3 regions of the Variovorax atrisoli genome follow, and region 2 is predicted to be linked to each of the others. Evidence: predicted binding sites of a transcription regulator. Region 2 holds the regulator's gene; each other region holds the start of a gene.
What was found. The regulator sigma-54, encoded in region 2, starts transcription at its own class of promoters, with help from an activator protein. The targets are predictions, from matches to a motif close to TGGCANGNAANCTGCTTT.

Region 1: a site for sigma-54 is predicted at 2,083-2,100, ahead of FHY06_RS19485 (pilin). Genes of this name have one in related genera too.
Region 3: a site for sigma-54 is predicted at 6,844-6,861, ahead of FHY06_RS16715 (ammonium transporter). Genes of this name have one in related genera too.

The regions. Positions count from the first base shown of each region.
Region 1 covers NZ_JACIBG010000005.1:348,795-358,926, reverse strand. The annotation lists gene FHY06_RS19505 (hypothetical protein) at 1-35, shown strand, start outside; partial or broken gene FHY06_RS19500 (transposase) at 13-291, shown strand; gene FHY06_RS19495 (hypothetical protein) at 524-859, shown strand; gene FHY06_RS19490 (pilin) at 846-1,397, opposite strand; gene FHY06_RS19485 (pilin) at 1,460-2,023, opposite strand; gene FHY06_RS19480 (3',5'-cyclic-nucleotide phosphodiesterase) at 2,235-3,038, opposite strand; gene FHY06_RS19475 (CHASE2 domain-containing protein) at 3,068-5,326, opposite strand; gene FHY06_RS19470 (FHA domain-containing protein) at 5,378-6,031, opposite strand; gene FHY06_RS19465 (Stp1/IreP family PP2C-type Ser/Thr phosphatase) at 6,110-6,910, opposite strand; gene FHY06_RS19460 (TerC family protein) at 6,939-7,625, opposite strand; gene sucD (succinate--CoA ligase subunit alpha) at 7,746-8,639, opposite strand; gene sucC (ADP-forming succinate--CoA ligase subunit beta) at 8,650-9,816, opposite strand; gene argC (N-acetyl-gamma-glutamyl-phosphate reductase) at 10,035-10,132, shown strand, end outside.
Region 2 covers NZ_JACIBG010000004.1:118,645-128,776, forward strand. The annotation lists gene FHY06_RS15760 (YceI family protein) at 1-532, shown strand, start outside; partial or broken gene FHY06_RS15765 (YceI family protein) at 612-1,259, shown strand; gene FHY06_RS15770 (LysE family translocator) at 1,309-1,956, shown strand; gene FHY06_RS15775 (phospholipase D family protein) at 1,967-3,541, opposite strand; gene rpoN (RNA polymerase factor sigma-54) at 3,665-5,266, opposite strand; gene lptB (LPS export ABC transporter ATP-binding protein) at 5,421-6,215, opposite strand; gene lptA (lipopolysaccharide transport periplasmic protein LptA) at 6,212-6,928, opposite strand; gene FHY06_RS15795 (thiol:disulfide interchange protein DsbA/DsbL) at 7,128-7,775, opposite strand; gene FHY06_RS15800 (SPOR domain-containing protein) at 7,931-8,710, opposite strand; gene argS (arginine--tRNA ligase) at 8,722-10,132, opposite strand, start outside.
Region 3 covers NZ_JACIBG010000004.1:326,992-337,123, forward strand. The annotation lists gene FHY06_RS16675 (DEAD/DEAH box helicase) at 1-600, opposite strand, end outside; gene FHY06_RS16680 (translation initiation factor Sui1) at 676-1,071, shown strand; gene FHY06_RS16685 (DUF3820 family protein) at 1,079-1,315, shown strand; gene FHY06_RS16690 (RNA-binding regulator) at 1,507-1,953, shown strand; gene FHY06_RS16695 (tripartite tricarboxylate transporter TctB family protein) at 2,159-2,647, shown strand; gene FHY06_RS16700 (tripartite tricarboxylate transporter permease) at 2,665-4,176, shown strand; gene chrA (chromate efflux transporter) at 4,376-5,746, opposite strand; gene FHY06_RS16710 (sulfite exporter TauE/SafE family protein) at 5,767-6,525, opposite strand; gene FHY06_RS16715 (ammonium transporter) at 6,899-8,137, shown strand; gene FHY06_RS16720 (hypothetical protein) at 8,161-8,466, shown strand; gene FHY06_RS16725 (thiamine pyrophosphate-binding protein) at 8,579-10,132, opposite strand, start outside.

The DNA of each region.
Region 1 (10,132 bases), on a different contig from region 2:
CAGGAGCATGTCGTGAAGAAGAGCAAGTTCACTGAGGATCAGATCGCCTTTGCGTTGAATCAGGCCGAGCTGGGCACGAGCGTTGAAGAGGTCGGTCGCAAGATGGGCATCAACGATGCAACCTTCTACGTGTGGCGCAAGAAATACGTGGGCGTGGGGCCGTCTGAGCTTCGCCGTCTGCGTCAACTCGAGGAAGAAAACCGCAAGCTCAAGCAGATCGTGGCCAATCTGAGCTCGGACAGGGCGGTGCTACCTACAGGCAGCCGTTACAAAAAAGCCCGAAGCCTTCGCAACGCCGCGCGCCGGCGTCCGATTTGATGCGGCTTTTTGGATGCAGTCAGCGCAATGCATTGATGTCGGCCTCGGCCTACAACCGATCAGGAAAGAGAGTCAGCGCTGAAGATGCGGACCAAGGAGAGCACCGACAGTAAGCGTTTCCTCAATACCCTTTGCTTTTAACGATCGCGTTGGAGCAGGATTGGTTGTTCCGTGCGGATGATGATCGTGTCATGAAGAACTGCTAATGCACATCCCCAAGAACACTTGGAGTAAGTGCCATCGGCGCGAGCATAGCTCAATGTTCAAGCGCGAGCTTGCCGCGCGCAGCTTGGTGGCCGCGAGATCAGTGGTAGCCGGTGCGCTGGCGGTCGGCATCAATTCGAACCTGCTGTTCGCACAGCGTCGAATGGAGCTCTATTCCAGTTGTTGCCGCGCCGATTTGCGACAGAGAATGCAAAACTTGATTAAAGCAGCTTCAAATCAAATCTTAAGGCGAGATCGGCACCAGCCTTCCCAAGAAGAAGAGATTTATCTCGAGGCAATGACGCACTGGATCATTACGTATTTTATCGGCAAATAGGCGGGGCATATATCGCATTCAAAGTCCCCGGAGTCGCCGAGAGACCGCGATCAGCTGCAAACCCTTGTTGATTCGAAGCACAAGCCCAATCTATCGGCCCGACTTTGCCAGCAGCCATTGCAGCCGCGAACTGACTTGCACTTCCGTCAGAACGTACAAATGGATTTAGCCGTAGCGTGTTTGCGCTTGGATCAAGGCCCACGGCAGATGCGTTGTATGTCACGGCGATTTCGCCTGAAGCTGACATCAGAATGCTGGAGACGAATTTGGATGTGCTGCCGGCGCCATTGTTCCGAGCGTTCCATTCAGCAACCGTCAACGACAGCTGTGCTGGCGTTCCCACATCTGTGGTTAATGCGAGCTTCGCTCCCTCGACTAGGGCAAAACCCTCAATAACTCGAGCTCGAACTATGTAGTCGCGATATAGAGGCAAGGCCACAGCAGCCAAGATACCGATGACAGCGACACTGATCATCAATTCAATCAAAGTAAACCCAGCAACGAGAGTTCGGCTTGCTCGTAAAACGACTGCTCTCATTTAGGCTTACCCCGAATGAAAAGGGCCGCATGAAGGCGGCCCCTAGATAGCTTCAGAATGAATTAACGGCAGGCAGAAGGAGCGTACTTGGCGAGCAGCGTGCCGGCGGTGATACCCGTCATGCCAGCATTAGTCGCCGTCGTTTGAGTAACAGAGGCGCAGCCCCAGTCAACAACGCCACTTGTTCCAGCAGCTTGTGCTGCAGCGAGCGTCGAGGCAGTACCGCCTGCAGCGCGAACATAAGGGGCGAGGACAAGCGTAGTTTCGCCGGTTTTCAGGCCAACAGCCGCTGGAATGAAGGTAACGGTGATTTCACCCGAAGCAGCCATTTGAACAGACGAGACGTATTTGCTATTAATACCCGAGCCATTCGTTCCACCGTTTTGCGCATTCCAAGTAGCTACGGTGGTAGCAAGATCGTTTGCGGAAGTAGCTCCATCAGTCGCGACCGCTTGCTTGGCGCTTTCAGCCAAATTCAAGCCTTCAGTGATCCTTGCGCGAACGGTGTAATCCTGATAAGCAGGCAGTGCAACTGCTGCCAAGATACCAACGATCGCCACAACGATCATCAATTCGATAAGGGTGAAACCCTTTTGCACGTTGCGTGCGATGGAACGACGGTTCATTCACTAACTCCAGGTAGGTTGGTTGTTACGCCCGGGAACCTGCCCGGAGCGAGGTACCTTCCGCAGCATCTGTGCCACCCGCTTGGGGCGCCCTTCCCGTACCGGACGTGTCACCTCTGACCACATTGGAGTTACACCGTGTGACACAACTTGCCTCAAGATGCTACACGTGGTGACAAATTTGTCATGCCAACGCGTCACTGACCGATGGTCAGAAAGTCAGGACGCCATCCACCTTCAGCCAGCGAATGTCCCGTTGCGCCATGCCTGCCGCCTGCTCGACCACCAGGGCTTCGATCTGACTCATGATCTCGTCGGTTTCGGCGGGCTTGGTGTGGGTGATGTAGATCGGGTACTGCTTGCCCGGGGCGATGCGGGCCAGCTCGCCAGCCAGGAGTGGGGGCGACAGGTGCAGGCTGCGCTCCGCCAGCGCCTGCTCGCGGCTGCTGAATGCGGTTTCGATGACCAGCATCGCCACGTCGAGTTCGTTCACGCGTTCCCAGAAAGGCGCGTTGCGCTCGGTGTCGCCGCTGAACACCCAGTGGGCGCTTCGCTCGGCCGGCCGCACGGCGAAACCGCACGCCGGCACGGTATGGACTGCGGGCAGCACCTCGACCACCTTGGGCTCGCGGCTGCCCAGCGGCAGCTGCTGGCCCACGGCGATGTCATGGAAGCTCACGAACGGCGCCTGGGGGCTGGGAATGCTCTCGAAGTCGGGCCAGATGACGTTGTTGAAGACGTGAACGCGCAGCGCGTCGATGGTGTCCCTGAGCGCATGCACGCGCAGCGGCTGCGAGCGACGGCCGCCGACGGCGTCGACCATCAGGGGGAGTGCGGCGATGTGGTCGAGGTGGCTGTGCGTGAGCACGACGTCGTCGATGCCGACCATCTCGTCGAGCGTGAGGTCTCCGACGCCCGTGCCCGCATCGACGAGCAGGTCCGTGTCGACCAGGAACGAGGTGGTGCGGCAGTCTTTGGCGATGGCGCCCGAGCAACCCAGCACACGAACCTGCATTGTGAAAGACCCCTTTGATGCGTCTGTCGTCATTTGGTCTCGAACCGGGTTGCGCCGTCCCAGTTCGGGTCTTGCGGTCGCAACGCCATCGAGGCTAAACGCTGGGCGTAGAGCTGGTAAAGGACTTTTTTCGCATCCGCGGCGAGCAGGGGCGCCAGCAAGTTTCGGCCCATGGCCCAGTCCTGCCGGCGATATGCGGCGAGGACTTCGCTCCATCGTTCCAGCATCTGCTGCGCCTGCTGCAGCGCCTCGGGGGTGCCCGCGGCGAGGGGCGTAAAAACGGAAACGGCTTGTGCTTTTCCCTTGACCCGCACGCTGTCGAGCTCCTGCCAGACGAAGCCCGGCGCGAGTTCGCGCGTCGCGCCGCTGGCGACCACTTCGACGCCGTAGTGCCCGCTCAGGCCCTCGAGGCGCGACGCGAGGTTGACCGCATCGCCGACCACCGTGTAGCTGCGGCGCGCCGCCGAGCCCATGTCGCCCACGCTCATCACGCCGCTGTTGATGCCGATGCCCACGCTGATCTCGGGCCGGCCGCTCGCGCGGTGGATGCGGTTGATGTCGTGCACGGCATCGGCCATGTCGAGCGCGGCGCGCACGGCGAGCGTTGCGTGGTCTGGCGTGTCGACGGGCGCGCCCCAGAAGGCCATGACGCAGTCGCCCATGTACTTGTCGACGGTGCCGCGGTGGGCGCTGATGACGTCGGTGAGCCGGCTGAAGACGGTGTTGAGAAAGCCCTGCAGCTCGGCCGGCGCCATCTGCTCCGACAGGCGCGTGAAGTCGCGCATGTCGCAGAACATCACGGTCATGGGCTTGCTCTCGGCGCGCATGCTGTAGCGGTCGGGCTGCGCCATCATCTCGTCGACCAGCTGGGGCGGCACGTAGGTGCCGAAGAGCCGCACGAGGCCGCGCCGGGCGCGCGACTCGAAGAAGTAGCCCCAGCTCATGTTGAACGCGAACGCCAGGGCCGCCATCGCCAGCGCCGAGCCGAGCGGCAGCACGAGGCTGTAGCCCGTGTAGAGCCATACGTTCATCCCGATCAGCGCCGCCATCGCGCCGACGGCCAGCAGCATGGCGCGCGGTGCGGACAGCAGCGACATCCCGAAGGCGAGCAGGAGCCCCGTCAGCACGACGAGCAGCACCTCGTAGCCAGGGGCGTAGTCGGGCACGCTGAGCAGGCGCCGCTCGAGCAGTGCCGAGACGATGTTCGCGTGCACCTCCACGCCCGGGAACGCGGCCTCGGCGGGCGTGGCGCGCAGGTCCTGCAGCCCCGGGGCAGTGGCTCCCACGAGCACGATCTTGTCCTTCAGCTCGCCGGGGGCGAGGCGTCCTTCGAGCACGTCGGCGGCGGGCACGTAGCGGAACGATCCGCCGTCCGCACCGCCCTGGCCGCGGAACGGCACCTGCATGCTGCCGGTGGAGTCGACCGGGATGCGCAGCCGCCCCACCCTCAGCGATTCGAGCTGGGGCGTGCTTCCGCCGCCCGGCGCGAAGGTGGGTTGCACCGGCGGCGATCCGTTCGCGAGCCGGTACACCGCAAGCCCCAGCGATTCGTAGTAGCCCGGCTGTGCCTTGTCGCCGTCGTAGCGGGCGATGAGCGGCACGCTGCGGATGACGCCGTCGCCGTTGATGTCGACCAGGGTGTTCAGGAAGCCCGCGACGGGTGCCGCCTTCGCAAGCTCCGGCAGGCTGGCGCCGAAGCCGTTCCAGCCCGTGGCGTAGGCAGCGCCCTGGGGGAAGGCACCGGCCGGAAGCAGGGGCGCCGCGGGCAGCTGTCCCTTCGCGCTCGGCGGCTCGGTGCGCGTGAAGTAGTAGCCCAGCGCCACCCGCCGGCCGCTCAGCGCGGCGGCCAGCGTGGCGTCATGGTCGAGCGAGGGCGCGAGCCGCTCGATCTCGGCGGCCAGGCCCGGCGTCCTGGCCAGGGGGCCGCTCGCGAGCTGCCGCAGCCTGTCGAGGCCCGAGCTGCGGTCGGGCTCCAGGAACATCACGTCGAAGCCCAGCACGGCCGCCTGCTGGCGGTCGAACAGCTCGGTGGCCAGGGCCGCGATCCTGTCGCGCGGCCACGGCCACTGGCCCTGGCGCGCGAGGCTGGCGTCGTCGACATCGACGATCACCACCCGCGCGTCGGGCGTGCCCGGCATGGTGGCGCGCAGACGGATGTCGTAGATCAGCTGGTCGAGGCGCTCCAGCGCGGTCAGCCGCCAGGCGCCCGTGGCGTGCGCCAGCGCGAGCAGCACCGGCAGCAGCGTGATGACGATGCGCGGCCAGTGCCGCCGCAGTTCTTCTCTCACGGCATGCGGTCCGTGAAGGCCGGCCCCTGGAGAGCTAGAGACGGGAGCGGCTCAGATGCGCACGAACTGCATGCGCGTGGCATTGCCCAGCTCGAGCACGTCGCGCTCCTGCAGCGCGACGGCCTCCGACCCCAGCTGCAGTCCATTGAGCGTGACGTTGCCTTCGACGCCGGCGGCCACGTAGCCCTGGCGCCGCCGCGTGACCACGGCCACCGCGACGCCGGGCTTGCCGACCGTGGTGACGACCTTCTGCAGCGCGACGTCCTGTCCTTCGTTGACGCCGGAGAGCACGCGCAGCACCGGAATGCCGAGTTCGACCAGCGCGCCGGACTCCGTGGGCGCCGAAGACAGTGGCATGGCGCCCGACGGGTACTCGCCCGAGGCCGTGCGGATGGAGCCGGCGCCGGTGTCGAGGTTGCTGCGGGCGCGGAAGTGGATGCGGCAGCCTCCGACCTCGATGACATCGTTGTCCTTGAGCGCCTGCCGCTGGACGGCGAGCGCGTTGACGTAGGTGCCGTTGGTGCTGTTGAGATCTTCAATTTCAACTTCGCCGCCAGTCATGTGCAGCACGGCGTGCTCGCCGCTGACCGCCAGATTGTCGATCACGATGTCGTTGTAGGCACGGCGTCCCAGCGTCGTGCGCTCCTTGGCGAGCGCCACCTGCCCGATGACAACGCCATCGACCGAAATGATCATCTTCGGCATTGCCGACTCCCCGAATCCAAAGCATGAATGACGATGGCGGGCAGACTGCCTGGCTGCCCGCGGAACCTGCCAGCGGCCCTAGCGCGGCGTTTCCGCGACCCTCGCCCTGGCCAGGACGACGGAGATGTTGTCCCGTCCGCCATTGTCATTGGCAATTGCAACCAAAAGTGATGCTTTTTTCTGAAGCCCGACATCGTGTTCTAGAAGCGTGAAAAGCTGCTCATCGGAAACCATCTCGCTGAGCCCGTCGGAGCAAAGCATATAGAGATCGCCCGGTCTTGCGCTGTGCTCATGCATTTCCAGCAAGACTTGGGCCTCGACCCCGACGGCGCGCGTCACGAGGTTGCGGGTGGGGGAATTCAGCGCCTCCTCGGCCGTGATGGCGCCGGCGTCCAGCTGCTGCTGGCGAAGGGAATGGTCGCGGGTGAGCAGTTCCAGCTTGCCGTTGCGCAGGCGGTAGCAGCGCGAATCGCCGATGTGACCGACCACTACTCTTTGCGGCCGGAACGCCGCCAGGACCAGGGTCGTCCCCATGCCTTGCAGTTCGGGGTTGGTGGTGCCTTCGTGCAGGATCGCGCTGTTGGCCTCGTCGGTGGCCGCCTGCAGGGCCCGCCTGACCACGCGGGCCGGCGCCTGCATTCCCGCGTGGGCGAACCAGCGGCCGAAGCTGGCGTGCAGCAGCGAGACGGCCATGGCGCTGGCCACCTCGCCGCCCTTGTAGCCGCCCATGCCGTCGGCCAGCAGGGCCAGGCCCAGGGCGGGATCGACGTGCACCGCGTCTTCGTTGTGGGCGCGCATCCGCCCGACGTCGGTCAGGGAGGCGAACTCCCAGGTCAGCGAAGGGCGGGTGGAAAAAAGGGAGACGCCGACACTCGCCATGGTCTGTCAGCGCCGCTTTCTCTTGGACTCAGTGTTGCGCAGCGGCGTGCGCACGTCGCTGCATGAGGCGGCCGACGGCCACGACGAACACCGCACCGGCAGCCGCAGCCGCGTAGTGCAACCAGGGGTTGGCCGCCAGCGTGTCGCGCAGGATGGCGTCCTGGGCGATGGTCTCGCCGCCGACCCAGCCGATCAGGGCGGCGCCCAGCATGACGATGATCGGGAAACGTTCCATGAGCTTGATCATGAGCGTGCTGCCGAAAATCACCAAGGGAATACTGATCGCCAGGCCAAGAATCAGCAGCACCATGCTGCCCTGTGCCGCGGCCGCCACGGCGATCACGTTGTCCAGGCTCATCACCAGGTCGGCCAGCAGGATGGTGCGCACGGCCGCCATCATGCTGCCGTATTCCTTGGACTCGCCCTCGCCGTCGTCGTCCTCGCTCAGCAGCTGCAGGCCGATCCACAGCAGCAGCATGCCGCCGATGATCTGCAGGTAAGGCAGGGCGAGCAGCTTGGCCGCCACCACCGTGAGCACGATCCGCAGCACCACGGCCGCGCCCGAGCCGAAGAGCACGGCCTTTTGCTGCTGCGCGGGCGGCAGAGAGCGCGCCGCCATGGCGATCACCACCGCGTTGTCGCCCGACAGGATGATGTTGATCCAGATGATCTTGAGCAGACCTATCCAGAAATCGGTGCTTTGAAGAAATTCCATGTCTCTGATCCCACTGTGTTTTATTGAAAAAAGCGCCCGCAAGCCAGTGCGGGCGCTTTCTTGTTTCTGCGTGGTCCTCTCATGACCCGGCTCTGCGGCCGGTGTCGCGGAGCCGTCTCTTTACAGCTTGGCCTTGAGCAGCTTGGCCAGTTCCGAGAAGTTGCGCGTCACGGTGAAGCCGCATTCTTCCATGATGGACAGCTTGGCTTCGGCCGTGTCGGCGCCGCCGGAGATCAGCGCGCCGGCGTGGCCCATGCGCTTGCCGGGAGGCGCGGTGACACCGGCGATGAAGCCGACGACCGGCTTCTTCATGTTGTCCTTGCACCAGCGGGCAGCGTCGGCCTCGTCGGGGCCGCCGATCTCGCCGATCATGATCACGGCGTCGGTGTCCGGATCGTCGTTGAAGGCCTTCATCACGTCGATGTGCTTCAGGCCGTTGATCGGGTCGCCGCCGATGCCGACAGCCGAGGACTGGCCCAGGCCGATCTCGGTCAGCTGAGCCACGGCTTCGTAGGTCAGCGTGCCGGAGCGCGAGACCACGCCGATCCGGCCCTTGCGGTGGATGTGGCCGGGCATGATGCCGATCTTGATCTCGTCGGGCGTGATCAGGCCGGGGCAGTTCGGGCCCAGCAGCAGCGTCTTCTTGCCGCCGGCGGCTTCCTTGGCCTTCATCTTGTTGCGCACTTCGAGCATGTCGCGAACCGGGATGCCTTCGGTGATGCAGATCGCCATGTCGAGGTCGGCTTCAACGGCTTCCCAGATGGCGGCCGCGGCGCCTGCCGGCGGCACGTAGATCACCGACACGGTGGCGCCCGTCTGCTGGGCGGCTTCCTTGACCGAGCCGAAGATCGGGATGTTGAAGATCGACTCGCCGGCCTTCTTCGGGTTCACGCCGGCCACGAAGGCGTTCTTGCCGTTCGCGTATTCCTGGCACTTCTCGGTGTGGAACTGGCCGGTCTTGCCGGTGATGCCCTGCGTGATGACTTTGGTGTCTTTGTTGATGTAGATCGACATGACTTGTTCCTTAGGCCTTCTTGACTGCTGCCACGACCTTCTGGGCCGCTTCCGCCATGGTGTCGGCGCTGATGATCGGCAGGCCCGATTCGGCCAGCAGCTTCTTGCCTTCGACTTCGTTGGTGCCCTTCATGCGCACGACCAGCGGCACTTGCAGGTTCACGGCCTTGCAGGCTGCGATCACGCCGGTGGCGATGGTGTCGCACTTCATGATGCCGCCGAAGATGTTCACGAGGATGGCTTCCACGTTCTTGTTCTTCAGCATGATCTTGAAGGCCTCGGTGACCTTCTCGGGGGTGGCGCCGCCGCCCACGTCCAGGAAGTTGGCCGGCTCGCCGCCGAACAGCTTGATGGTGTCCATGGTGGCCATGGCCAGGCCGGCACCGTTCACCAGGCAGCCGATGTTGCCGTCCAGCGAGATGTAGGCGAGGTCGAACTTCGAGGCTTCCACTTCGGCCGCGTCTTCCTCGTCGAGGTCGCGCAGGGCGACGATCTCGGGGTGGCGGAACAGCGCGTTGCTGTCGAAGTTGAACTTGGCGTCCAGGGCGATGATGTTGCCCTTGCTGTCACGGTTGAGCGGGTTGATCTCGACCAGCGAGGCGTCCGTCTCCATGTAGCAGGTGTACAGCTTCTTGAAGATGTCCACGGCCTGGGCGGTGGAGTCGGCCGGGATGCCGATGCCGTCGGCGATCTGCTTGGCCTGTTCGTCGGTCAGGCCCTGGGCCGGGTCGGCGAACACGGTGATGATCTTCTCGGGCGAGGAGTGGGCCACTTCCTCGATGTCCATGCCGCCTTCGCTGGAAGCGATGAAGGCCACCTTCTGGGTGGCGCGGTCGGTCACGGCCGAGACGTAGTATTCCTTCTGGATGTCGGCGCCGTCCTCGATGTACAGGCGGCGGACCTTCTGGCCTTCGGGGCCGGTCTGGTGGGTCTTGAGCTGCATGCCCAGGATCTCGCCGGCGAGCTTCTTGACGTCCTCGATGGACTTGGCGACCTTGACGCCGCCGCCCTTGCCGCGGCCACCCGCGTGGATCTGGGCCTTGACGACCCAGACCGGGCCACCAAGCTTCTGGGCGGCTTCAACCGCCTCCTGGACCGTGTAGGCCGGGATGCCGCGCGGCACCGGCACGCCGAACTTGGCAAGGATTTCCTTGCCTTGGTACTCGTGAATCTTCATGAGGGATGTCTCTCGGAAGGAGGAAGTTGAGAAATCGGGAGATCTGGGCTGGAGAGGGTCTATGCTCTGTTGTCCGCGGGCGACGGCAGCCTGACGGCTGGGGGCGGCGAACAACCGCGGACTGTATCATGGTGCGCCGCACCAATACTGAGAGTGTGGTTGCGGGCAATACGTACTTCCCGTACTTCCTCCACCAGCTACCCAGGGGCAATTCCATCATGGCCAAGGTTTTCATCGACGGCGAAGCCGGCACCACCGGCCTCCAGATCCGCGAACGTCTGCAGGCGATGCCGCAGGTCGAACTCGTGAGCATCGC
Region 2 (10,132 bases):
CGGCGCCGGCCCGGCCGCGCCCCCCGCCGCGAAGCTGGTCGCCGACAAGAGCCAGATCGTGTTCGTCACCAGGCAGATGGGCGTGCCCGTGGAAGGCAGCTTCAGGAAATTCGACGCGCAGGTGGCCTTCGACCCGAAGAAGCCCGATGGCGGCAGCGTCGCGCTGCAGATCGACACCGCCAGCGCCGGTTTCGGCGTGCCGATGAGCGACGCCGAGCTGCCCAAGCAGCCCTGGTTCGACGCCGCGCACTTTCCGCAGGCGAGCTTCCAGTCGAGCGCCATCAAGGCGCTGGGCGAAGGCAGGTTCGAGATGGCGGGCAAGCTCACCATCAAGGGCGTTGCCAGGCAGGTGACGGTGCCGGTCAGCATCGCGCCTGCACCGGGGAGCAACTACTCGGTGGCCACCGGAAGCCTTACGATCCAGCGGCTCGACTACAAGGTGGGCGAAGGCGAATGGACCGACACCTCGGTGGTCGGCAACGAGGTGCAGGTGCGCTTCAGGTTCACCCTCTCGGGGCTCGGGCCGCTGTGAAGCCGCAGCCCCATCCTTCCTCGCGCGGACATTCCGGATTTCTTCTTTCCTCTCTTTCATGACTCAGGCAGACAACGCCATGAAAAAGCTCCTCCTCGCCACGGCCCTGTCGGCCGCCGCATTCACCGGCATCGCCAACGCACAACAACAAGTGCAGCTGCCATCGGAATTCGCGCCAGCCGCCGCCGCCAAGCCCGCGGGCGGTCCGGCCAGGAACGCCAACTACGTGATCGACCCGACCCACACCTTCGTCATGTACGAGATGGGCCACTACGGCACCACCACCAACCGCGGCCGCTTCAGCACCAAGGACGGCTCGGTGCAGATCGACGGCACCGGCACCAGCGGCAAGGTCGACATCACCATGGACATCAGCTCCATCAACACCGGCGTCGACCTGCTCAACCGACACGTGCAGAGCAAGGACTTCTTCAACGTGGCCGAGTTTCCGACCGGCCGCTTCGTGGCCGACCGCATCGACTTCTCCGGCGACAAGGTGGTCGACGTGCCCGGCAGGCTCACGCTGATGGGCCAGACCCGCCCGGTGACGCTGAAGGCCGTGCGCTTCAACTGCTACCTGAGCCCGCTGATCAACCGCCAGGTGTGCGGCGGCGACTTCGAGACCACCGTGGAGCGCAGCGACTGGGGCATCACCTGAGGCCTGAACTTCGGCTTCGAGAACAAGGTGAAGCTGCTGGTGCAGGTCGAGGCGGTCAACGTGCAGTGACGGCCTCGCGCCGTACGAAGAAGCAGAACGAAAAGAAGGAGACACGGCCATGATCGACACCACCCTCGCCCTGCTCGGCATCGCCGGCGCCATGACCGTGGGCGCGATGAGCCCGGGCCCCAGCTTCGTGATGGTGGCGCGCACCGCGGTGACCTCGCGCGCCGACGGCCTCGCCGCCGCGCTCGGCATGGGCGCGGGCGGGCTGGTGTTCGCGATCGCGGCGCTGGCGGGGCTGCAGGCGGCGTTCCTCGCGGTGCCGGCGCTCTACCTGGCGATCAAGGGACTCGGCGGGGCGTACCTCGTGTACCTGGGCGTGCGCATCTGGCGCGGCGCGCGGCAGCCGCTGGCCGTGGCGCAGGAGGCCGGCGATCCGGCGCAGCGCCTGCAGGGACGCGGCAGGCGCACCTTCCTGCTGGGCCTGGCCACGCAGGTGAGCAACCCGAAGACCGCCGTGGTCTACGCGAGCATCTTCGCGGCCTTCCTGCCGCGCGAGGTGCCGCTGGTGCTGGCACTCGCCGTGCCGGCGGTCATCTTCTGCATCGAGGCGGGCTGGTATTCGATCGTGGCGCTGGCGCTCTCGTCGGCGGCGCCGCGTTCGGCCTACCTGCGCTACAAGGTCTGGATCGACCGGGCGGCAGGCGGCGTGATGGGACTGCTGGGCCTGCGGCTCGTGTGGTCGGCCGTGCGCGGCACCTGAGGCTGCGCGGCTACAGGAGGCTCTCCGGCGTCAGCGGGGCCAGTATCTCGAGCATGGTCCGGTCCCAGAAGCGGGAATCGGGCTCCTCGGTCAGCACCGTGAGCTTGCCCGCATCGTCGCTGACCCATTCGATGCGCGACTCGTTGCTGCCCTCGGCGAAGCGCAGCCTATAGGCGCCCTGCTGCTTGAGCACGTCGATGAGCTTCAGCGCCTGCTGGGCCATCTCGGGGCTGCGGATGAAAAGGCCGATCTCGGTGTTGTGCGTTTCCGAGCGCGGGTCGAAGTTCATCGAGCCGACGAACAGAATGCGCCGGTCGATCACCGCCGACTTGGCATGCAGCCTGCCCACCGAGGTGCCGAAGAGGCCCAGCCTCACGCTGCTGCGGGTGCGGTTGGTGCTCAGTTCATAGAGGTCGGCGCCCAGCTTGAGCATGTCGGGCCGGTAGCGGCGGTAGGCGGTGTGCACCAGCGGCTCGTCGGTGGCGGCGAGCGAGTTGGTGACCACGCTGATCTTCACGTTGCGCCCTCGGATCTCGCGCATCACCTCCAGCCCCGAGGCGCCGGGGATCAGGTAGGGCGAGACGATCGTCACTTCCGAACGCGCGCGCCGCATCTGCTCGACCACGTTGTAGCGCACGCTGTCGACGTCCAGCAGCGGCACGCCGCCATACGAGGCGGTCTTGCCGATCACGCGCTCGGGCGAATCGGCATAGGCTTCGGCGGTGGTCCAGATCAGGCCGAGCTTGCCGGCGTCCAGGTCCTCGGCCATCGGGCTGTAGCCCAGCAGGTCGTTGGGGGCGGGCTTGGGCGGCGGGGGCGTGGTCTCGGGGCCGGTGGCGAGCTCGAAGCGCTGCTGAAGCTCCTCGCGCGAGAGGCTGCTGCCCACCACCGACTGGATAGGCCGCACGTAGACGCTGTTCCAGTACTGGTCGAACAGGCTTCCAAGGCGCGGGACCAGCGCGCCGGTGACGAAGGTGTCGAGGTCGATGAAGTTCTCGCCCGAGGTGCGCCTGAAGTACTGGTTGCCGATGTTGCGCCCGCCCGCCACCGCCATCGCGCCATCGGCGATGAACAGCTTGTTGTGCATGCGGCGGTTGACGCGGCTGAAGTCGAAGAGCGAGGCGGTGAAGCGCTTCAGCAGGCTGCCGCGGCCTGCCGGGAAGGGGTTGAACAGGCGCAGCTCCACGTTGGGCGTGGCGGCCAGGCCCAGCAGCAGTTCGTCCTCGCCGGAGGTATAGAGGTCGTCCATCAAGAGCCGCACGCGCACCCCGCGCTGGGCGGCGTCGCGCAGGGTGCGCAGCAGGTAGCGGCCGGTCTCGTCGTTCTCGATCTGGTAGTACTGCACGTCCAGCGTGCGCTGCGCGCGGCGCGCGAGCTGGATGCGGGTGTCGAAGGCGAAGTCGCCGCCGGGCATCAGGCGGAAGCCGCTCAGGTCGGGGTCGGGCTGGGAGGCCAGCGCGATCCTGCCGAGCGCCGTGTCGGCCGAGACGGCGATGGTCTTGGTGGGCGGGCGCGGGGCCTCGTCGGGCAGCGTGGCGCAGCCCGTGACAAGCAGCACGAGCAGGGCGAACACCGCAGCCACCATCCAACGCCACGCGAGCCCATTCCAGGAACACCGCGGAACCGGCTCCGCCGGTCCGCAGGTGTTGCCCCCTGCAAGGGGGTTGGCGAAGCGACACGAAGTGCGCATAGCCTGGGGGTGTGCCAGTTACAAGGCTTTGCGCAGGTTGGCGGGCGCGATGCGCAGCGCCTCGCGGTACTTGGCGACGGTGCGGCGCGCGCACTCGATGCCCTGCTCCTTCAGCATCTCGGAGATCTGGCTGTCCGACAGCGGCTTCTTCACGCTTTCGGAACCGACGAACTGCTTGATGAGCGCGCGCACCGCGGTGCTCGACGCGTTGCCGCCGGTCTCGGTGCCCAGCGCCGAGCCGAAGAAGTACTTGAGCTCGACCGTGCCGAAGGGCGTGGCCATGTACTTGGCGGTGGTCACGCGCGAGATGGTCGATTCGTGCAGGCCCAGCTCGTCGGCGATCTCGCGCAGCACCAGCGGGCGCATGGCGAGCTCGCCGTGCACGAAGTAGCTCTTCTGCCGCTCGACGATGGCGTTGCTCACGCGCAGGATGGTGTCGAAGCGCTGCTGGATGTTCTTGATGAACCAGCGCGCCTCCTGCAGCCGCTGCGACAGCGCCTGGCTGCCCTCGCCCTTGTGCGACTTCAGCGCGCCGGCATAGATGTCGTGCACCCGCAGGCGCGGCATCACGTCGGGGTTGAGCATCACGCGGAACTTCACGTTGGTGCCGCGGCCGGTCTTGGTGACGATCACGTCGGGCACGATGACGTTGCGCTCCACGTCGACGAAGCGCCGGCCCGGCTTGGGCTCCAGCCGCGCGATGACCTGCAGCGCCGAGCGCACCAGCTCCTCGCTGCTGCGGGTGAGCGTGGCCAGGCGCTTGAAGTCGCGGCGCGCGAGCAGCTCCATGGGCTGCTTGCAGATGGCCAGCGCCGTCTTGCGGACCAGTTCCTCTTCCTCGGTCTCGTCGTCGCTCGCCATGGCGCGCAGCTGGATGCTCAGGCATTCGCCGAGGTCGCGCGCGCCGACGCCGGCGGGCTCCAGGCTCTGCAGCAGGCCCAGCGCCACCTGGAAGTGGTGCACGAGGTCGTCGAATTCGTCGTTGTCGTCGCCCGCCAGGCCCGAGGCCAGCGCGGGCAGCGAGTCTTCGAGGTAGCCATCCTCGTTGAGCGATTCGATGAGGAAGCGCAGCGCGGCGCTGTCGCTCTCGTTGAGCCGCAGGCTCAGTGCCTGGCGGTGCAGGAAGGACTGCAGCGACTCCTGGCTGCGCGCGAGCTCGGTGGCATCGGCGCGCTCGTCGTCGCCGGCGTTGTTCTGGCGCGCGGGCGCGTCGCTGCCCCATTCGCTGTCGTCAGGCGCCATGTCGACGGTGCCATCGCCTTCCCAGTCGGGCTCGCGCTCGGCGATCTCGGCGGCGGGGCCGTCGGCGTCGGCGACTGCCGTGCCTTCCGTGGAAGAAGTCGCGCTGCTGCTGCTCGCGGCCGAGGGGGCGAAGTCGCCCTCGCCGTCGGCGCCATCGCCGCCGTCATCGCGAGGGACCGGCGCGTCGGCGGTGTCGAGCCCGAATTCCTCGCGCACGGCCTCCTCGGCGGTGCGCTCCAGGAACGGGTTCTCGTCGAGCATCTGCTCCACTTCCTGGCTCAGCTCGAGCGTGGAGAGTTGGAGCAGCCTGATCGACTGCTGCAGCTGCGGCGTGAGCGCCAGGTGCTGCGAAACGCGAAGGGACAACCCCTGCTTCATGAGAAGACGGCTCCCCCCGAGGCAGCACGCCGCGCGCCACGCCAGTTCCCTGCCGGGAGCGGGCCGGCCGCTTCGGGCGGCCGTGCACACCAGCCCTCGCGAAGGGGCTCCACGCGCATGGCGACCACGCTTGCCGTTGACCCTCGCAACATGATCACATCCGGAAGTGCTCGCCCAGGTACACCCTGCGTACCTCGGCGTTGTCGACGATCTCCGAAGGCGTGCCTTGTGCCAGCACGTGCCCGTCGCTGATGATGAAAGCGTGGTCGCAGATGCCCAGCGTCTCGCGCACGTTGTGGTCGGTGATGAGCACGCCGATGCCGCGCTCCTTCAGGAAGCTGATGATGCGCTGGATCTCGATCACCGCGATCGGGTCGATGCCGGCGAAGGGCTCGTCCAGAAGAATGAAGCGCGGCTGCGTGGCCAGGGCGCGCGCGATCTCGACTCGGCGGCGCTCGCCGCCCGACAGCGCCATCGCGGGCGAATCGCGCAGGTGGTCGACGCGCAGGTCGACCAGCAGGTCGGTCAGGCGCTCCTCGATGTGCTCCTTCGACAGGGGAACCAGCCTGCCTTTCGCGTCGGGCTCGCTCTGGAGCTCGAGCACGGCGCGCACGTTCTCCTCGACCGTGAGCTTGCGGAAGATCGAGGCTTCCTGCGGCAGGTAGCTCAGCCCCATGCGGGCGCGGCGGTGGATCGGCATGTGCGCGATCGGCTCGCCGTCGATGGAGATGTCGCCGGCGTCGGCGCGCACCAGCCCCACGATCATGTAGAACGAGGTGGTCTTGCCCGCGCCATTCGGCCCGAGCAGCCCGACGACTTCGCCCTTCTGCACGTCGAGCGAGACGTCCTTCACGACGGTGCGGCTGCCGTAGCTCTTCTTCAGGCCGCGCGCGACCAGGCGGCTGCCCGGTGTGCCGCTGGCGTCCTGGGTTCCTGCGGATTCGATCACTTGCGCGTGTCTCCCTGGTCACTGAGCGTGGTGCTCGGGCGCAGGCCGGCGCCGGGAGCCGGGGTGGGCGCCGGCGCAGGGGCCTTGGCACCGCCGGCCGGAGCCGGAGCGCCCGGGGCCGGCGCGGTGGCGGCCTTGGGAGTGAGGATGGTCCGGACGCGGCCGCCAGGGGCCGAGGCGTTGACGGCGGTGTTCGGCGGCACGGTCGAGCCGTTGACGGTGTAGGTGTCGTTGCTCTGGTCGTAGACGATCAGCGCGCCCTGGCTCTCGTCGTTGGGCGTGGCGCCCAGCAGGCGGCGCATGACGGCGTTGCGGATGAACTTGACGTTGTCGGCGCGGCTGTCGTACTCGATGACTTCCGACTCGCCCTCGATCCACTCGTCGGGCGCATTGCGCTTCTGCTTGTAGTAGGCCCGCTTGCCGGGCGCCGCAGTGACCACGCCGTACTGGTAGCCCTCGGCGTCCTGGCGCACATCCAGCCGCGCGCCACGGATGATGATCGTGCCCTTCGTCACCAGCACGTTGCCGGTGAACACGCTGGTCTGCTTCAGGTCGTCGTAGCGCATCGCGTCCGACTCGATGTTCATCGGCTTGGAGCGGTCGGCGGTCTCGGCCACGGCGCCCGACGCGAGGCCTGCCAGCAACAGGGCGCCGGCGGCCAGCCGGCCGATGCGACGCAGGAAGGAGGTGGTGGGGTGAGAGTGCAATGTCATAGAGGCACGAAACTTGCTCGGCATTGTATGCGGCTGCGTGCTCCTGCCCCGCCCGCACAGATGAAAAAGCCCGCCTAGGCGGGCTTGACTTTCTTCCCGGCTTCATGCCCGAACACCGCGGAACCGGCTTCACCGGGCCGCCGGTGTTGCCCCCTGCAAGGGGGAAGGCGCGCGACACGAAGTGCGCGAAGCCTGGGGGTCAGCCCTTCTTGGCCTCGCCGATGAGATAGTTCACGACCTGAAGCACCTTGGTCATGTTGCCGGCGGTCTCGCCGTCGACATACCAGCGGCCGGCCACGGCCATCGCCGGCACGCCCGCCACCTTGTAGGCGTCGGTCAGCTGCGAGGCGCGCTTGGCCTTGCTGGCCACGCCGAAGGAGGTGAAGGTTTCCTTGAACTTGGCGGCGTCCAGGCCGTTGGCGGTGGCCCAGGCGATGATGTTGGCGTCGCCGTTCACGTTCTGGCGCTGCGCGTGGATCGCGTTGAACACCTTCGGCTGATACTCGTCGACCTTGCCCATGGCTTCGAGCGTGTAGTACAGGCGCTGCTTGGCCTCGACGTCGTTGCCCACGAAGGGAACGGGAATGCGGCGGAAGGAGACTTCCTTCGGGATCGTCTTGAGCCAGGCCTCCAGCGACGGCTCGAAGTCGTTGCAGTGCGGGCAGTTGTACGAGAAGAACTCGACCACCTCGACCTTGCCGGCGGGCGCGTCGACCGGCACGCGCTTGTCGAGCACCAGGTACTCGGAGCCGGCCTTGGGCACACGCGCCTGGGCGTGGGCCGGGTTGACGCCCAGGGACAGCAGCCCGAGCGAGGTTGCGGCCAGCGAAAAGTCACGACGTTTCATTGAAAGAGCTCTCCAGTTATTACGGCAGACTGAGCCGGCGCGCGGCGGGGAGTTCCCCCGCATCCGGCGCGCCCGAGGCTGTGGATGGTGGCGGCAAACGCCGCGCGGCGAAGTTTGGGGGCTATTCGTGTCGGTTGCCGGGCAGATGACGCCGCTCAGCGCTGCACGCGGACCAGCGCCGAATCCATGCCGCCGCCGTCCAGCCGTTCCTTGAGGCGGTCGGCGTCGTCCTTCTTGTTGAAGGGGCCGGCGCGCACGCGGTAGACGGTGCGGCCCGCCTGCTCGCGCTCGGTGACCTTGGCCTCGACGCCCATGAGCGACAGCTTGGCGCGCTGGGCCTCGGCATCCTCGGTGGTGCGGAAGGCGCCGGCCTGCACGAAGTACATGAAGGGATCGAGGCCCGAGCCGCTGCTGCCGGCGTTGCTGCCACTGCTGCTCGGCGCGGCCGACGCGGTGGTCGTGCTGCCGGAGCCGGAGACGCTGCCCGACCGGGCTCGGGCCAGGTCGCCCAGCGGGTCGTTCGACGGCGGCAGGGCGTTGGCCTCGGCCGGCGTCGGTGCGGTGCGCGGCGGCTTGGGCGCCACCACCACGGGCACCGGCGGCGCGGTGCCGGGCGAGGCGCCGCCGGGAGCGGCGGCGGTGTTGCCGGTGGCGGGCTCGCCGGTGATCGGGTTGACCGGGCCTGCCGGGGCGGCCGGCGTCGCCGGCTTGGGTGCGCCGGCCTTGCCGGCCAGCGGCGCGTTCGGGTCCCAGTCGCGGTTCTTGCGGGCCTCGGCCTCGTCCTGCTCGGCGCCGCCGCGCTGCGTCTTGGTCACGAACGGGATCGGCACCTTGGTCACGTAGACCGCGATGCCCAGCGCGACGCCCAGGCCGAGCACCAGCCCGATGATCAGGCCGATGACGATGTTGCCGCGTTGACTTCTTGTCTTCTTCATGGTGAGGGGGTTCACATCTTGCTCGGTGCACTGACGCCGAGAATCGCGAGGCCATTGTGCAGCACCTGCGCGGTCGCGGCGACCAGCGCCAGGCGGGCCAGCTTCACCTTCTCGTCGTCGACCAGGATGCGTTCGGCGTCGTAGTAGCTGTGGTAGCTGGCGGCCAGTTCGCGCAGGTAGAAGGTCACGTCGTGCGGGGCGAAGTCCTTCGAGGCGGCCGTCAGCATGGCCGGGTATTTGGCCAGCACCAGCATCAGCGCCTGGGCGGCCGGGCTTTCCAGCGGCGACAGGTCGACGTCCTTCAGCGATGTTGCGTCGCCGCCCCAGCCGGCAAGCACCGAGCAGATGCGCGCATGGGCGTACTGCACGTAGTAGACCGGGTTGTCGTTGTTCTTCGTCACCGCGAGGTCGACGTCGAAGGTGTACTCGGTGTCGGGCTTGCGGCTCAGCAGGAAGAACCGCACCGCGTCGGTGCTGGTCCACTCGATCAGGTCGCGCAGCGTGACGTAGCTGCCGGCGCGCTTGCTGATCTTGACCTCCTCGCCGCCCTTCATCACGCGCACCATGGTGTGCAGCACGTAGTCGGGGTAGCCCTCGGGGATGCCTTCGCCCACGGCCTGCAGGCCGGCGCGCACGCGGGCGATGGTGCCGTGGTGGTCGGTGCCCTGGATGTTGATGACCTTGTGGAAGCCGCGCTCCCACTTGGCGATGTGATAGGCGACGTCGGGCACGAAGTAGGTGTACGTGCCGTCCTGCTTCTTCATCACGCGGTCCTTGTCGTCGCCGTAGTCGGTCGACTTCAGCCACAGCGCGCCGTCCTGCTCGTAGGTCTTGCCGGCGGCCACGAGCTTGCGCACGGCGTCCTCGACGCGGCCGCTGGTGTAGAGGCTGGACTCGAGGTAGTACTGGTCGAAACGCACGCGGAAGGCCTGCAGGTCCAGGTCCTGCTCGCGGCGCAGGTAGGCCACGGCGAACTCGCGGATGGCGTCGATGTCCTCGATGTCGCCGCTGGCGGTGACTTCGCGGTCTTCCGACTTGACGGTCTTCTTCGCCTTGAAGTCGGCCGCGATGTCGGCGATGTAGTCGCCGTTGTATGCAGCCGCCTTCTCGCCGCTGGGCCACTCGGGGTCGCCCGGCTTGAAGCCGCGCGCGCGCAGCTGCGTGCTGTTGGCCAGGGTCTGGATCTGCACGCCGGCGTCGTTGTAGTAGTACTCGCGCCAGACGCTCTCGCCCTGCGAGGCGCGCAGGTTGCAGATGGCGTCGCCCAGCGCCGCCTGGCGGCCATGGCCCACGTGCAGCGGGCCGGTCGGGTTGGCCGAGACGAACTCCACCAGCACCTTCTCGCCGGTGGCCGGCTGTTGGCCGAAAGTATTCCCGGCCGACAGCACCTCGCGCACGATCTGCTGCTTGGCAGCCGTCTTC
Region 3 (10,132 bases), 210 kb from region 2:
CAGCGCCTCGATGGCCGGCGGGAAGGTGGCGGAGAAGAACAGGTTCTGGCGCCGCTTCGGCAGCAGTTCGAGGATGCGGCCGAGTTCCTCCGCGAAGCCCAGGTCGAAGAGGCGGTCGGCCTCGTCGAGCACCAGCATGGCGACGGCGTCGAGCCGCAGTGCGTTGTGCTCCACCAGGTCGAGCAGCCGGCCCGGCGTGGCGACGACGATGTCGGCGCCGCCGCGCAGGTTCATCATCTGCGGGTTGATCGACACGCCGCCGAAGACGGTGACGATCTTCGGGCGCTCGGGCAGGTCCTGGGCCAGTTCGTACATGGTGCCGCCCACCTGGGCCGCGAGCTCGCGCGTGGGCACCAGAACCAGCGCGCGCACCCGGCGCGGGCCTTGGGGGCGTTCCGGCTGCTGCGAAACCAGGCGCTGCAGCAGCGGCAGTGAAAATGCGGCGGTCTTGCCGGAACCGGTCTGCGCCGAGCCCCGCAGGTCGCGGCCTTGCAGAATCGAGGGAATGGCCGCGGCCTGGATGAGCGTCGGCGTCGAAAAGCCGCATCGGGCGGCAGCTTGCACGAGCGCGGGGGCCAGGCCCAGTGAATCGAATGGCATGTGTGTGATGGGCGAGCGCGGCGGGCGAAGAACGGGAAACCGGCGAAAGAAGGAAATTGAGAAGAGGCGTATCGGATGTCGACGATGAAACAGCAGCGCGCCGGCCAGTCCGGCGGCAGCACCCTGGTGTATTCCACCGACGGCGGCGGACGCATGTGCCCCGGCTGCGGCGAGCCAGTGGCCCGTTGCCGCTGCAAGGAACTCGAGAGGGCGCGCAGCGCGCCGGCCACGGACGGCATTGTGCGCGTGTCGCACGAGACCAAGGGGCGAAAGGGCAAGGGCGTGACCCTCGTCAAGGGCGTGGCGCTCGAAGCGGCGGCGCTGCTGGCGCTGGGCAAGCAGCTCAAGACCGCCTGCGGTACGGGCGGCACGGTGAAGGACGGCACGATCGAAATCCAGGGCGACCACCGCGAAACCGTGATCGCGGCGCTCGCGAAGCTGGGCCACACGGTCAAGCGCGCCGGAGGCTGAGGCTCCCATGAAACCCGAAGACCTGCAGCGGCTGGTGACGCTCGAAATGCCCTTCGGCAAGTACAAGGGCACGCTGATTGCCGATTTGCCCGGAAATTACCTGACCTGGTTTGCACGCGAGGGTTTTCCCTCAGGCGAAATTGGCCGATTGCTCGCCCTGATGCATGAAATAGACCACAACGGGCTTTCCGGACTGCTGAAACCGTTGCGAAACCGCCCGCCGGAACGAGGAGTTTCCCGATAAGGGGCAATTTCGCCACATATTTTTCGAATTCGGGCCGGATAATGCTCGCTACGTGTCAGCGGGCCTTGCGGCTCCCGTGCACGTAATTCGGTGATCGGTCAGTTTCGCGCCACAGCGCAGTTCTTGTTTGTTGTGATTCTGGGACTCCATCGCTTTTTGTCTTTTTGTTGGTTTGAATCAGGAGTCCCTTGATGGGCAAGAAACTTTATGTGGGCAACCTCGCCTACTCGATCCGCGACAACGATCTGGAGCAAGCCTTCGGCGAATTCGGCTCGATCGTCAGCGCCAAGGTCATGATGGAACGTGACACCGGCCGTTCGAAGGGCTTCGGCTTCGTCGAAATGGGTACGGATGCCGAAGCACTGGCAGCCATCGAAGCCATGAACGGCCAGCCCCTGCAGGGCCGCGCCCTGACGGTGAACGAAGCCCGTCCGATGGAAGCTCGTCCTCCCCGCACCGGCGGCTACGGCGGCGGTGGCGGTGGTGGCGGCTACGGTGGTGGCGGCGGCGGCTACGGCGGCGGTGGCCGCAGCGGCGGCGGCGGTTACGGCGGCGACCGTGGTGATCGCGGCGGCTACGGCGGCGGCGGCGACCGCAGCGGCGGTGGCGGCTACGGCGGCGGCCGCGGCGGCTACTGAGCCCTTCCCCCCTTCCGGGGCCTTCGGGCCCCTGAACCAAAAAGCTCCTTCGGGAGCTTTTTTCGTTTCCGGGCGCGCCTGCCCGAAGGCCGGGCCCCTGGGAGAACCCTTGCCCCGCGGTACGCACTTGTTCGTACCGCACCGGTCAGCCCACCGTCAGGCGCGCAGCCCGACCCTCGTTTCCCCCAACAAAGAGGAGCGAGACATGCGCATCAAGAGTCAGGCCGACTTCTTCTCAGGAGTCATGTTCACGGCCGTGGGCGGCGCCTTCGCCGTCGGCGCCACCACCTACACCATCGGCGACGGCGCGCGCATGGGACCGGGCTACTTCCCGCTCATGCTGGGAATCCTGCTGGCGGTGCTGGGCGCGATCATCATGTTCCAGGCGATGGTGGTCGAGACCACCGACGGCGACCCGATCGGCAAGTGGGCCTGGAAGCCGCTGGCCTTCGTGCTCGGCGCGAACCTGGCCTTCGGCGTGCTGCTGGGCGGGCTGCCCAGCATCGGGCTGCCGGCCATGGGCATGATCATCGCGATCTACGCGCTCACCATCATCTCGAGCATGGCGGGCGAGCACTTCAAGCTGCGCGACGTGCTGATCCTCGCGACCATCCTGGCGGCCGGCAGCTACGTGGCGTTCATCTGGGCGCTCAAGCTGCAGATCCAGGTGTGGCCCACCTTCATCGCCGGTTGAACGAGGAGCACGCCGCCATGGAACTCTTCAACAACCTCGCGACCGGCTTCGGCGTCGCGTTCACCTTCACCAACCTGCTGTACTGCCTGATCGGCTGCATCCTGGGCACGCTGATCGGCGTGCTGCCGGGCATCGGGCCCGTCGCGACCATCGCGATGCTGCTGCCGGCCACCTACGCGCTGCCGCCGGTGTCGGCGCTGATCATGCTGGCCGGCATCTACTACGGCGCCCAGTACGGCGGCTCCACCACGGCCATCCTGGTGAACCTGCCGGGCGAATCGTCCTCGGTGGTCACCTGCATCGACGGCTACCAGATGGCCCGGCAGGGCCGCGCGGGCCCGGCGCTTGCCGCCGCCGGCCTGGGATCGTTCTTCGCGGGCTGCGTGGGCACGCTGATCCTGGCCGCCTTCGCGCCGCCGCTGACCGAGCTGGCCTTCAAGTTCGGCCCGGCCGAATACTTCTCGCTGATGGTGCTGGGCCTGATCGGCGCGGTGGTGCTGGCCTCGGGTTCGCTGCTGAAGGCGGTGGCGATGATCGTGCTGGGCCTGCTGATGGGCATCGTGGGCACCGACGTCAACTCGGGCGTGGCGCGCTACAGCTTCGACATTCCGGAGCTTACCGACGGCATCGGCTTCGTCGTCATCGCGATGGGCGTGTTCGGCTACGGCGAGATCATCGGCAACCTCTCGCAGCCGGACGACGAGCGCGAGGTGTTCACGCACAAGGTCAAGGGCCTGTGGCCCACCAAGGACGACTTCAAGCGCATGCTCCCCGCCGTGCTGCGCGGCACCGCGCTGGGCTCGGCGCTGGGCATCCTGCCGGGCGGCGGCGCGCTGCTGGCCTCGTTCGCCTCGTATGCGCTGGAGAAGAAGATCCGCATGCGCCCCGGCGAAGTGCCCTTCGGCAAGGGCAACATCCGCGGCGTGGCGTCGCCGGAATCGGCCAACAACGCGGGCGCGCAGACCTCCTTCATCCCGCTGCTGACGCTGGGCATCCCGCCCAACGCGGTGATGGCGCTGATGGTGGGCGCGATGACCATCCACAACATCCAGCCGGGTCCGCAAGTGATGACCAGCAACCCGGAGCTCTTCTGGGGCCTGATCGCCTCGATGTGGATCGGCAACGCGATGCTCATCATCCTGAACCTGCCGCTGATCGGCATGTGGATCAAGCTGCTGACGGTGCCCTACAAGTTCCTGTTCCCGGCCATCGTGCTGTTCTGCGCGATCGGCGTGTACTCGACCAACAACAACACCTTCGACGTGTGGATGGTGGCGGCCTTCGGCTTCATCGGCTATCTCTTCATCAAGCTGCGCACCGAGCCTGCACCGCTGCTGCTGGGCTTCATCCTCGGGCCGATGATGGAAGAGAACCTGCGCCGGGCGCTCTTGCTGTCGCGCGGGGCGTGGAGCGTGTTCGTCACGCGGCCGCTGTCGGCGGGGCTCCTGATCGCCGCGGCGCTGCTGCTGGGCATCGTGCTGCTGCCGGCGATCAAGGCCAAGCGCGAGGAAGCGTTCGTGGAAGATTGAGTTCGCCCCCAGGCTTCGCGCACTTCGTGTCGCTGCGCCAACCCCCTTCCGGGGGCAACACCTGCGGCCCGGCAAAGCCGGTTCCGCGGAGACCAGATTCGCCCCCAGGCTTTGCACACTTCGTGTCGCTGCGCCAACCCCCTTCCGGGGGCAACACCTGCGGCCCGGCAAAGCCGGTTCCGCGGTGTTCCACGAAAGGTCAGTGGGGCAGCAAAGGCAGCAGCAACAGCTGCCACGCCAGCCCCAGCAGGGCCGAGGCGAGCACCACCGGGATCACACCGGCCTTGAAGCGGAACAGCGCCACGGCGGCGATCAGCCCGATCGCCGTCGATGCCGCGTCGAAGCCCCCGCCGGCCCCCCTGGGCCACAGCACGTGCCAGGCGAAGAACACCGCCAGGTTGACGATCACGCCCACCACCGCTGCGGTGATGGCCGTGAGCGGCGCGGTGAGCTTCAGGTTGCCGTGCGTCGACTCGATGAAGGGCCCGCCCAGCAGGATGAAGAGGAACGACGGCAGGAAGGTGAAGAAGCACACCACCGTCGCCGCCACGGACCCTGCCGCGAAGAGCGGGTCGCCGCCGGAGAGCGCCTGGTTCCAGCCGCCGACGAAGCCCACGAAGGACACCACCATGATCAGCGGCCCCGGCGTGGTCTCGCCGAGCGCGAGGCCGTCGATCATCTGAGTGGCGCCCAGCCAGCCGTAGTGGTCGACCGCGCCCTGGAACACGTAGGGCAGCACCGCGTAGGCGCCGCCGAAGGTCATGAGCGCTGCCTTGGTGAAGAACCAGCCCATCTGCGTGAGCGTGCCCTGCCAGCCGTACAGGGCGACGAGCGCGCCCATGGCGCCCAGCCACAGCACGAGGAACATGCCCAGCACGCGCCAGAAGCGGCCCCAGTCGAAGCGCGCGTGCGCGGGTGTGGGCGTGTCGTCGTCGATGAGCGCCGGGCCGATGGCCGCCGCCCCTGCCGCACCATGCCCGCCGCCGCCCGGCGCGAAGCGCTGCGGCGCCACCCGGCTGCCGAAGTAGCCGATGGCCGCCGCCGCAAGCACGATCAGCGGAAACGGCAGCTGCAGCGCGAAGATCGCCACGAACGCCGCCGCAGCGATCGCCCAGAGCCAGGCGTTCTTCAGCACCCGCGAGCCGATGCGCCAGGCCGCGAACAGCACGATGGCCGTGACCGCCGGCTTCACGCCGTACAGCAGCCCCGCCACCGCCGGCACCTGCCCGTAGGCCATGTAGATCCAGGAGAGCGCGATCAGGATGAAGAGCGAGGGCAGCACGAACAGCACCCCCGCCGCGACGCCGCCCCAGGTGCGGTGCATGAGCCAGCCGATGTAGGTGGCCAGCTGCTGGGCCTCGGGGCCGGGCAGCAGCATGCAGTAGTTGAGGGCGTGGAGAAAGCGCTTCTCCGAGATCCAGCGCCGGCGCTCCACCAGTTCCTGGTGCATCAGCGCGATCTGCCCGGCCGGCCCGCCGAAGCTGATGAAGCCCAGCTTGAGCCAGTAGGCGAAGGCCTGCCAGAAGCTGACGGGAGCGGGCCGCTCGACGGGATCTTGGGCAGAGGGCATCGGGCGACTTTCTCGTTGCGCTATTTCAGGAATACGTCGTAGGCGGTCTTCAGAATCAGCGCGCTCACCACGACGATGAACACCACCCGCACGAAGCCAGCGCCATGCCGGAGCGCAACGCGCGTGCCCAGCACGCTGCCGGCCACGTTGGCCACCGCCATCACCAGCCCGTAGTGCCACCAGACGTGGCCCTTGGCCGCCAGCAGGATCAGCGCGGCGGCATTGGTCAGGGTGTTGATGATCTTGGCCGAGGCCGAGGCGTTGAGGAAGTCGTAGCCCATCCAGCGCACGAAGAGGAACACCAGGAAGCTGCCCGCGCCCGGGCCGAAGAAGCCGTCGTAAAGCCCGATCGTGAGCCCGATGGTGCAGGCCGCCAGCGTCTCGGCCCGGCCGGTGAAGCGTGGCGCGTGCATGCGGCCCATGTCCTTGCGCGCCAGCGTGTAGAGCAGCACGCCCAGCAGGATGAGCGGCAGCGCCTTGCGCAGGAAGTCTCCGGGGAACATGGTGACGCCCCAGGCGCCCAGCATCGAGCCGGTGAAACCGAGCAGCGCGGCTGGCCACAGCGCGCCCCAGCGCATCTGCACCCGCTGGCTGAACTGGGCCGCGGCGGCGGCCGTGCCCCAGATGGAAGCACTCTTGTTGGTGCCCAGAAGGGTCGCCGGCGGTGCACCCGGGAAGACGGCGAACAGCGCAGGCACCAGGATCAGGCCGCCTCCACCCACGATCGAATCGACAAAACCCGCGAGCGCAGAGGCGCCCGTGACCACCAGCATTTCCATAGGGCCTGGATTGTCTCACTCCGGTGCTATCGAAAAAGTAGCTGCGAAGGCCGATGCCCCAAGCCTCCGCGCAAATAAAAAAGGCGCCGACCAGCGGCGCCTTCAAGGTTGGACAGGCATCTCGTACGGAGCCTTTGAAGAATTTTTATTGTTGCTTGGGGGGTTTGTCTCCTCGGACCCTCGGCACACGAGCAGGGCCCGTTCGCGAGTGCGCAGACTTTAGGGGCACGCACCGCCTCAGTGCATAGGGAATTACCCGCTTTGCCTTACCAATAAAGCCCGATCTGCAAACCAAAGTGTTTCTGATAGTTAACAAAGTGGCACGACTTGTGCACGGGGCGCCTGAGTCCACCACTTGAAGAAGAAAGCGACCATGGCCCTGGCACCACAAGCCTCGATCAACGCGGCAGACACCGCATGGATGATGACCTCGACCGCGCTGGTGCTGCTGATGACGCTGCCCGGCATCGCCCTCTTCTATGCCGGCATGGTGCGCCGCAAGAACGTGCTGGCCACCATGGCGGCGGTGGTGGCGATCGCCGCCGCCGTCTCGCTGACGTGGTTCGCGGTGGGCTATTCGCTCGCCTTCACCGAGGGCTGGCCCTGGCTCGGGGGCGCCGGCCGCCTCTGGTTCTCGGGCTTCGACTACCTGAAGGAGGCCGGCCAGCTGGCTGTGAGTCACGTGGCGCCCAACGTGCCCGAGTCGGTCTACGCGATGTTCCAGCTGACCTTCGCGATCATCACCACGGCCCTGGTGCTCGGCGCCTTCGTCGAGCGCATGCGCTTCTCGGCGATCCTGTGGTTCGCGCTGCTGTGGAGCGTGCTGGTGTATGCGCCCATCGCCCACTGGGTGTGGGAGCCGGGCGGCTGGCTCGCGCAGATGGGCGCGCTCGACTTCGCGGGCGGCTCGGTGGTGCACGTCAACGCCGGCATCGCGGGGCTGGTGTGCGCCTACGCCCTCGGCTCGCGCAAGGGCTACGGCCGCGAGGCCTTCGAGCCCTACAACCTGGCCTTCACCATGACCGGCGCGGGCCTGCTGTGGGTGGGCTGGTTCGGCTTCAATGCCGGCTCGGCGGTGGCGGCCGACGGGCGCGCGGGGCTGGCGATGCTGGTCACGCACATCGCGGCGGCTGCCGGCGCCATGAGCTGGATGCTCGGCGAATGGATCGTGCGGCGCAGCCCCTCGCTGCTGGGCCTGTGCTCGGGCCTCGTGGCCGGGCTGGTGGCCATCACGCCCGCGGCCGGCTTCGTCACGCCGCCGGCCGCGCTGGCCATCGGCGCCATTGCGGGGCTGGCCTGCTATTGGGGCGCCACCGGCCTGAAGCACCTGCTGGGGGCGGACGACTCGCTCGACGTGTTCGGCGTGCACGGCATCGGCGGTATCGTGGGGGCGCTGCTGACCGGCGTGTTCGCCGACCCGCGCGTCTCCGGCGCCACCGGCGACGTGCTCACGCAGGCGATCGCGGTCGGCAGCGTGGCCATCTTCAGTGCGACGGGCACGGCCGTGGTGCTGTTCCTGGTGCACGTCATCGTCGGCCTGCGCGTCGATGCCGACAGCGAGCTGCTGGGCCTCGATCTTGCACAGCACAGGGAACATCTCGGGAGCAGTTGACCCACCGACGGAGGAAACAAGCCATGTCGCCATCCATGTCCGAAAGCGAACGCATCGCCCTCGCCGCCCGCCTTCACGTGGCGCTGCGGCGAAAGCACGGCCGCGTGACCGACACCGAATGGATGGCGACCAATGCCGAGTACGCCGCCGAGATCGTGCGCATGACCCGCGCGCACGCGGCCGACACCAAGGACGAGGAGCTCTACCTGCTCGCCACCCGGCTGGAGCAGGCGATGGAGCCGCTGGCGCGCGCCGCGCGCCTGGCGGCACGCCAGCCCGACGGCCAGCCGCCCACACCCCCACCCCGGTACGTCGGCGGCCTGCGCTGATACGCAGCCAGTTCGCGGGACACCGCGGAACCGGCTTTGCCGGGCCGCAGGTGTCGCCCCCGGCGAGGGGGTTGGCGAAACGACACGAAGTGCGCAGAGCCTGGAGGAGTGCTCAGCTCTCCAGGGCGGCCTTGCGGATCGACTGCAGCGTGCTGCCCGGCGTGATGGCCTCCGGGTCCAGCAGGCAGTGCAGGATCGACGGCTTGCCGCTGGCACGTGCGCGGGCCAGCGCAGGGCCGAATTCTTCGGTGCTGGCCACATGCTCACCGTGGCCGCCGAACACCTCGGCGTAGCCGCGGAAGTCGGGGTTCTTCAGCTGCGTGGCACTGATGCGGCCCGGGTAGTGCCTTTCCTGGTGCATGCGGATGGTGCCGTACATGCCGTTGTCCAGCAGCACCACGATGATCGGCAGGCCGTACTGCACGGCGGTCGCGAATTCCTGGCCGTGCATCATGAAGTCGCCGTCGCCGGCGAACACCACCACCTCGCGCTGCGGCCACAGCCGCTTGGCGCCGACGCCGGCCGGCAGGCCGTAGCCCATCGAGCCGCTGGTAGGCGCGAGCTGGCTGGCATACGCGCGGAACGGCCAGAAGCGGTGCACCCAGGTGGCGAAGTTGCCCGCGCCGTTGCAGAAGATGGTGTCGGCCGGAAGCACCTCGCGCAGGTGCTTCATGACCTCGCCCATCTGCAGCGGGCCCGGAATGCGGACCGGCGACGGGTCACTCCAGCGCAGGAAGTCTTCGCGTGCGGCCTTCGTCTCCGCCTGCCAGGCCGGCACCTGTGCGGGGCGCAGCGTGGAAACGGCCTCGGCGAAGGCCTGCGGCGTGGCGTGGATGCCCAGCGCCGGGCGATACAGCCTGCCCAGTTCGTCGGCATCGGCATGCACGTGCACCAGCGCCTGCTTCGGCTGCGGGATGGACAGCAGCTCGTAGCCCTGCGAGGGCACTTCCGACAGACGCCCGCCGACCAGCAGGATCAGGTCGGCATTGCGGATGCGCTCCAGCATCCTGGGGTTGACGCCCAGGCCGAGGTCGCCCGCATAGCAGGGGTGATCGGCCGACATCAGCATCTGCCGGCGGAACGAGCAGTACACGGGCAGCGAGAACGCCGCCGCGAAATCCGCGAACTGGCGCGACGCCTTCTCCGACCAGCGGCTGCCGCCCAGGACGACCACCGGCCGCTGCGCCTGCGACAGCCGCTGCTGCAGCTCGGCGAGCTGCGCCGCGCCGGGATGGGTCTCGGTGACGGCGTACGGCTGCGCGTTGGCCACCGTTGCGGCCTCGGTCAGCATGTCTTCCGGCAGCGCGATCACCACCGGGCCGGGCCGCCCCGAGGTGGCGACATGGAAGGCGCGCGACACCAGCTCGGGCACGCGCGCAGGGTCGTCGATCTGCACCACCCACTTGGCCATGGTGCCGAACACCGCGCCGTAGTCCAGCTCCTGGAAGGCCTCGCGGCCCAGCGCGTCGCGCGCGACCTGGCCGACGAAGAGCAGCAGCGGCGTCGAATCCTGGTGCGCGATGTGCACCCCGGCCGACGCATTGGTGGCGCCCGGCCCGCGCGTGACGAAGCACACGCCCGGCCTGCCGGTGAGCTTGCCCTGCGCCTCGGCCATCATCGTCGCGCCGCCTTCCTGGCGGCACACGGTCACTTCGATGGACGCGTC